Regions from separate parts of the uncultured Holdemanella sp. genome, predicted to be linked through region 2. Evidence: a T-box and tRNA genes for the amino acid it is inferred to sense, from the RefSeq annotation. Region 2 holds a T-box; the other holds one or more tRNA genes.
The links. A T-box is a leader RNA that pairs with one kind of tRNA and senses whether it is charged. The one in region 2 lies ahead of serS (serine--tRNA ligase), so its partner is inferred to be a tRNA-Ser.
Positions count from the first base shown of each region.

Region 1: it has a tRNA-Ser gene. The T-box ahead of serS (serine--tRNA ligase) is inferred to sense a tRNA for this amino acid. The anticodon was not compared.

Region 1 is NZ_CATVYQ010000017.1:24,068-27,446, forward strand. Features, by position in the region: gene Q3907_RS04655 (thioredoxin family protein) at 1-216, shown strand, start outside; gene Q3907_RS04660 (DUF1848 family protein) at 163-1,017, opposite strand; tRNA gene Q3907_RS04665 (tRNA-Asp) at 1,095-1,170, opposite strand; tRNA gene Q3907_RS04670 (tRNA-Gly) at 1,187-1,260, opposite strand; tRNA gene Q3907_RS04675 (tRNA-Asp) at 1,266-1,341, opposite strand; tRNA gene Q3907_RS04680 (tRNA-Ser) at 1,362-1,452, opposite strand; gene thrS (threonine--tRNA ligase) at 1,599-3,347, opposite strand.
Region 2 is NZ_CATVYQ010000003.1:52,194-55,572, forward strand. Features, by position in the region: gene gyrA (DNA gyrase subunit A) at 1-482, shown strand, start outside; gene Q3907_RS01165 (helix-turn-helix domain-containing protein) at 627-1,211, shown strand; T-box leader at 1,299-1,510, shown strand; gene serS (serine--tRNA ligase) at 1,551-2,834, shown strand; RNA gene ffs (signal recognition particle sRNA small type) at 2,899-2,984, shown strand; gene Q3907_RS01180 (hypothetical protein) at 3,038-3,268, shown strand.

The sequences.
Region 1 (3,379 bases), on a different contig from region 2:
CCATTAGTTCTTGTCATAAAGAATGGAAAAGTGATTGATGGCCATGAAGGAACATTGGATAGTCATGATGCGACCGAAAGAAAAATGACTGATGATGAAAAAGAAGAATTAACAAAAATCTATACAAAATTAATGAGTGAAGCAAAACTAGCTTCACTCTTTTTATTTTCTTCGTACTTTAATTTGATCATCGAAGCTCAATTGTCCAATCAATAAACTAGACTTTGGATCATGCATCTTATAATTTGACATAATTTGTTTTGAATCAAAATTTGCATAACAATACTTACAACCATGTAAACATGAATTATATGCACCAATATCCACCATATTTACACAATGACAATCTCTTGCCTTCCATTCTTTATAGAATTTTCCTGTTCTTTCAAAAGCATATTTAATGCTGACGCAGCAATCGTTTTTATCACCAATATGATATTTATTTTCCATACAACTAACTACTTTTATGTCATTCTTTTCAAAAGCTTCTTTTAATGTAAGATATTCCTCATTGGATGGTTCATGATAATCCAAATGGTTATTTCTTACGTTTTTATAATCATCTACAAAAGAGACAATCATTTTAGAAACATATCCATTAAGCATCATGCATAACTTATTAAATGCACGAATATGATAATCAACATTATATTTCGAATTTAAAAGAATCGGATCATATCTAACACACACATTTTCTTTTCCTAAATAATCTGATAATTCTCTTACACATTCAATAACTTTTCGTTTATCTGGTACATGAGATTCAATATCATCAAAGTATCCAGTGATAGTAACTTGTAGCTGGATGGGTACAGAAAATAGATGTATTGTATCTACCAATGGCAAAGGATTCTTTGTACAAAATACAATCATATCAATATCTGATACAAAAATACGACTAACCAATTTAGGATTAAAAGGATTTCTTACATCAAAATAGCCTTCATTCCATCGTTTCACAAACCAATCCATATAATAAGCTACAACATCTGTTCTTCCACTTACATTTATAATCATAAGTTTATTAAACAAAGAAATTAATTAATAGTCAACACAAAGAAAAAAGTCATCCTAAGATGACTTAAATTTCTAAATGGCGGTCCAGATGGGACTCGAACCCACGATCTCCTCCGTGACAGGGAGGCATGTTAACCACTACACCACTGGACCAATATTTAATTTTAAATGGAGCAGATGAGGGGAATTGAACCCCCGTATCAGCCTTGGCAAGGCTGTGTTCTACCATTGAACTACATCTGCATGAATGGCGGTCCAGATGGGACTCGAACCCACGATCTCCTCCGTGACAGGGAGGCATGTTAACCACTACACCACTGGACCATAATTTTCCAAAAATAAGATGGCGGAGAAGGAGAGATTTGAACTCTCGCGCCAGTTTCCCGACCTATACCCTTAGCAGGGGCACCTCTTCAGCCACTTGAGTACTTCTCCAAGAATATTTCCAGATACTTATTTTTTAGAACAACCTACGTTATCCGTAACGCCCGTTTATAATAACATGGATAAAAATTTATTGCAAGCAAATTTTTTAAAAAAATACAAAAAAATTTAGAGGTCAATTTTTGACCTCTAAACTCTTACTTTCCAAACAATGTTTTATTGTCTACTTCCGCTTTAAATTTAGCTAAAGCTTCATCTAATGACAATGTAACACTATCTTTTTTACCACTCTGACGAATTGTAATTGTGTTGTTTTCTTGTTCTCCATCACCAACTACAATTTGGTAAGTAACCTTTTTTAGCTGTGCCTCACGAACACGGTAACCTAATTTTTCGTTACGAGAATCTACTGTAGCACGCATTCCTAAAGCTGTTAATGCATCACATACTTTATTTGCATATTCAACATGTTTTTCGTGGTGTACTGGAATCACAACAAATTGACGTGGCGCTAACCATAATGGGAAGTGTCCACCAAAGTGTTCAATCAAGATACCAATGAAACGTTCAACTGATCCATAAACTACACGGTGTAACATAATTGGAGTTTTCTTTGTTCCATCTGCATCTACATATTTACATTCGAATCTTTCTGGCAAATTCATATCTAGCTGTACAGTACCACATTGCCATACACGTCCTAAGCTATCTTTAATATGGATATCCAATTTAGGTCCATAGAATGCACCATCTCCAGGATTCACTTTATATTCTTTACCTGCATGAACACAAGCTTGTGCCAATGCTTTTTCTGAAGCATCCCAAATTTCTTCTGAACCAATATATCCACTTTCTGGACGAGTTGATAATTCAATTTCATATGGTAAACCAAATACTGAATAGATACGATCTACCAATTGTAATACTTTCTTAACCTCTTCTTCCAATTGATCAGGAGTTACAAACAAGTGAGCATCATCTTGTGTAAATGTACGTACACGGAACAACCCATTCAATGCACCACTTGCTTCGTGACGGTGTACTTGTCCTAGTTCTCCTAAACGCAATGGTAAGTCTTTATATGAGTGTAAAGTTGAGTTATATACTAATAAAGCTCCTGGACAATTCATTGGTTTGATTGCAAATTCACGATCATCTACCATTGAAGTGTACATGTTATCTTTATAATGATCCCAGTGTCCACTCAATTCCCATAATTCTTTTGACATCATAATAGGAGTTTTAATGAATTGGTATCCTTCTTTTGCGTGTTCTTGATACCAGTATTGTTCCAAAATATTACGTAAAATCATTCCATCTGGCAAGAAGATTGGCATACCAGGCGCATATTCACTAATTGTAAACAATCCCATTTCTTTTCCTAACTTCTTGTGATCACGTTTTTTAGCTTCTTCTAAAGCTTCTAGATGTGCTTCCAACTCTTCTTTTGTGTCAAAGCAGATACCATAAACACGTTGAAGCATTTTATTGTTAGCATCACCTTTCCAGTAAGCACCAGAATGTTTCAATAATTTAAAGTTTTTACACATCTTAACAGTTTCAACGTGAGGTCCACGACATAAGTCCGCAAATTCACCTTGACGATAGATTGTGATATTTCCATCTTCTAATCCATTGATCAAATCGACTTTATAAGGATCATCCTTGAACATTTCTAAAGCATCTTCTTTAGAGATTTCTTCACGAACAATTCTCTTTCCGTCTTTGGCAATTTTCTTCATTTCTTTTTCGATTTTTGCCAAATCCTCTTCTTTTAATTTTACATCTCCTAAATCCATATCATAGTAGAAACCTTCAGAAATAACAGGTCCTACCCAGAATTTAGCATTTGGATATAAACGCTTAACAGCTTGAGCCATCATATGAGCACATGAGTGGTTCAACATAGATAAATGTTCATCTTCTAATACATTAACTAATTCCATTTTACTTTCCTCCATTTTTCCATATAAAAAGC
Region 2 (3,379 bases):
TAATCATTTCTGGATCAAATGGTAAAGCTGTTCGATTTAATGAAGATCAAGTTCGTATTATGGGACGTAGCGCAAGTGGTGTATTAGGATTCAATTGTGATGGCAGTGAAGTTGTAGGTGCTGCACTATCAAGTGAAGGAGATACAGTTCTTGTTGTTTCTGAAAATGGTTATGGTAAGCGTAGTAAGTTTGAAGACTATCGTTTGACTTCTCGTGGTAAAAAAGGTGTTAGTACAATTAATATCACAGAAAAGACTGGTAAGCTAATGTGTATGCGCGCTGTTACTGGTAAAGAAGATGCGATGATTGTTGCCAGTGATGGTATTATGATTCGTGTAGCTTTAGAGAATGTGGGTATCTATGGAAGAAATACACAAGGTGTAAGATTGATCAACTTAAATGGAGATGCGAAAGTAACGCGTATGACATTGGTAGATCATGAAGAGCCTGAAGTAGAATCCGAAGAAAATACAGAAGAATAATGCATGTAAGGAGTAGAATTATGATTTTGCTCCTTTTTCATATGATAAATCAGATAAAAATAACCCGAATACATTATATAAACGACGCGTTGATTGCCAATTTGATAGAATAAATATAAATTATTATAGAAAGAAGTGATATATGTGAACGCAAAAGATATGGGAATGTTTATCTGTAAGTTAAGAAAAGAAAACAATATGACGCAAATGGAATTAGCTCAACAGCTGCATGTCACAGATAAAGCTGTTAGCCGATGGGAACGTGGAATAGGATATCCAGACATTCAATTGTTACCTGCCCTATCTGAATCTTTGCACGTTTCTGTGGCTGAATTGATATCATGTAAAAAGAGTTTGAATTATTCGAATGAAGAAGTCACAAATATTATTCACAATTTAGATGTATACAAAATGGAAAGTTTTAGACAAGATAGAAAAGCAGATAAAATTTCCTTGGTATGTATGATCTTTGTTGCGGCATGTGTTTATATTTCTGGTCATGGAAGCATTATAGGATCTTTATGTATTGGCGCTATTTTTGCAATGGCAGTAATTGGCTTATATTATTTGTATTATGATAATTCAACAAAACGAATTTATGCCTTCTTTTCTCTATTAGGGTTACTTTTGTTTATTCAGTTTTTAATATTCATGGGAATGGATTATAGATGGATTTCTTATATTTTAATACTATATATAATTGTGATATTGAATATGATTTGTAGATAAATAGAATCATATGATAAATCCGATTTGATGAGGCTATTTTACAGAATAAGCGGTTGACTTTGTCTTTGTTTTAATGGTATAAATGTGGTGAAAACAAAGATAAGGATAAGTAGATTATTTCATATATGAATTAGAGACAGTATGGTTGGTGAAAATACTGGTATGATTGATTGAACAGCACCTTTGAGTGATTGAATGAAATAGAGTAGTTTGATCCGGTACATACCGTTATCATGTTAAGAGATCATATATGTATATATATGGTAAAAAGGGTGGCAACGCGAGACATCGTCCCTTTATGGGTGCGAGTGTCTCTTTTTTTTTGCAGAGGAGGATATCATGTTAGATATGAAATTTGTCCGTGAAAACCCGGACATTGTCAAAGAGAACATTAAGAAAAAGTTCCAAGACTACAAATTGCCTTTAGTAAATGAAGTATTGATGGAGGATAAAGAACTTCGTCAAACACAGCAACATGCGGATGATTTACGTGCTAATCGTAAAAAGATTTCTAAAGAAATCGGTAAGTTGATGGGGCAAGGTAAAAAAGAAGAAGCTGAAGAAATTAAGCAACAAATGGCAGAGATTGCTCATGAGTTAACAGCTTTAGAAGAAAAAGAAATTAAATTAAGAGAGTCTGTAACAGAAAAAATGATGCAGATTCCAAACATTATTGACGATAGTGTTCCTATTGGAAAAGACGATAGTGAAAACGTTGAATTAGAAAAATTTGGTGAACCTGTTGTTCCTGATTTTGAAATTCCTTATCACACTGAAATTATGGAACGTTTAAGTGGAATTGATTTAGATGCAGCACGTCGTGTAGCAGGTAATGGATTCTATTATTTAATGGGTGATATTGCTCGTCTACATTCAGCAATCTTAAATTACGCTCGTGATTTCATGATTGATAAAAAAGGATTTACTTATGTAATTCCACCATATATGATTCGTAGTTCAGTTGTGGATGGAGTAATGTCATTTGCAGAAATGGAAGGTATGATGTATAAAATCGAGGGTGAAGATTTGTATTTGATTGGTACAAGTGAACACTCTATGATTGGTAAGTTTAAAGATACAATTCTTGAAGAAAAAAATCTTCCATATACTTACACTTCATACTCACCTTGTTTCCGTAAAGAAAAAGGTGCTCATGGTATTGAAGAACGTGGTGTATATCGTATTCACCAATTTGAAAAACAAGAAATGATTGTTGTTTGTAAACCAGAAGATAGTATGGAATGGTTTAAAAAATTGTATATGAATACTGTAGAATTCTTCAGAACGTTGGATATTCCAGTACGTACATTGGAATGCTGTTCAGGTGATTTGGCAGATTTAAAATGTAAATCAGTGGATGTTGAAGCGTGGTCTCCACGTCAAAAGAAATACTTCGAAGTTGGAAGTTGCTCTAACTTAACAGATGCTCAAGCACGTCGTTTAAAGATTCGTGTTAAGGGTGAAAATGGTGAGAAGTATTTTGCACACACATTAAACAACACTTGTGTAGCTCCACCTAGAATGTTGATTGCATTCTTAGAAAATAATTTACAAGCTGATGGATCAATCTTGATTCCAGAAGTATTACAACCTTACATGGGTGGTAAAAAGAAAATTGGTTAATCTTAAAAGCTGTCTTTGACAGCTTTTTCTATTGCGAATTGAAAATGGATTTGATATAATTAACTGGCTACTACAATGATATCTTATGAATCAGGTCAGGTCGGGAACGAAGCAGCCTTAAGTAAGCTCCATCATGTGTAGTAGTTTTTTTTATATTAAGAAATTGGTTTCGGAGAAGAAGAGTCTGGTAGTTGAAGACAAGGATGCTCTATCGACCAAAGAAGGAAAATAAAACATTATCGAGTTTTGCGTATAAAAAGATATTAGAAAAAGTAGAAAGAAAATGTTTGATGAATGAAGTGGATGTAATCAAAGTAGATCCAAAGAATACGAGTAAGATTGGAAAAGAAAAGTATACAAAGATTAAAGGAATGAGTGTACATTATTGTGCAGCCTATGTCATCAATCCTAGAGGCATGGGATTTGTGGATTAAATAAGATAAATAATCAGAACCAGAAGTTTATGATATCTTACTGGAAGATAGGTACATAGATCATGGATGAAATTCTGAAGTATTTATAAACAAAGCATACAATAAAAACTC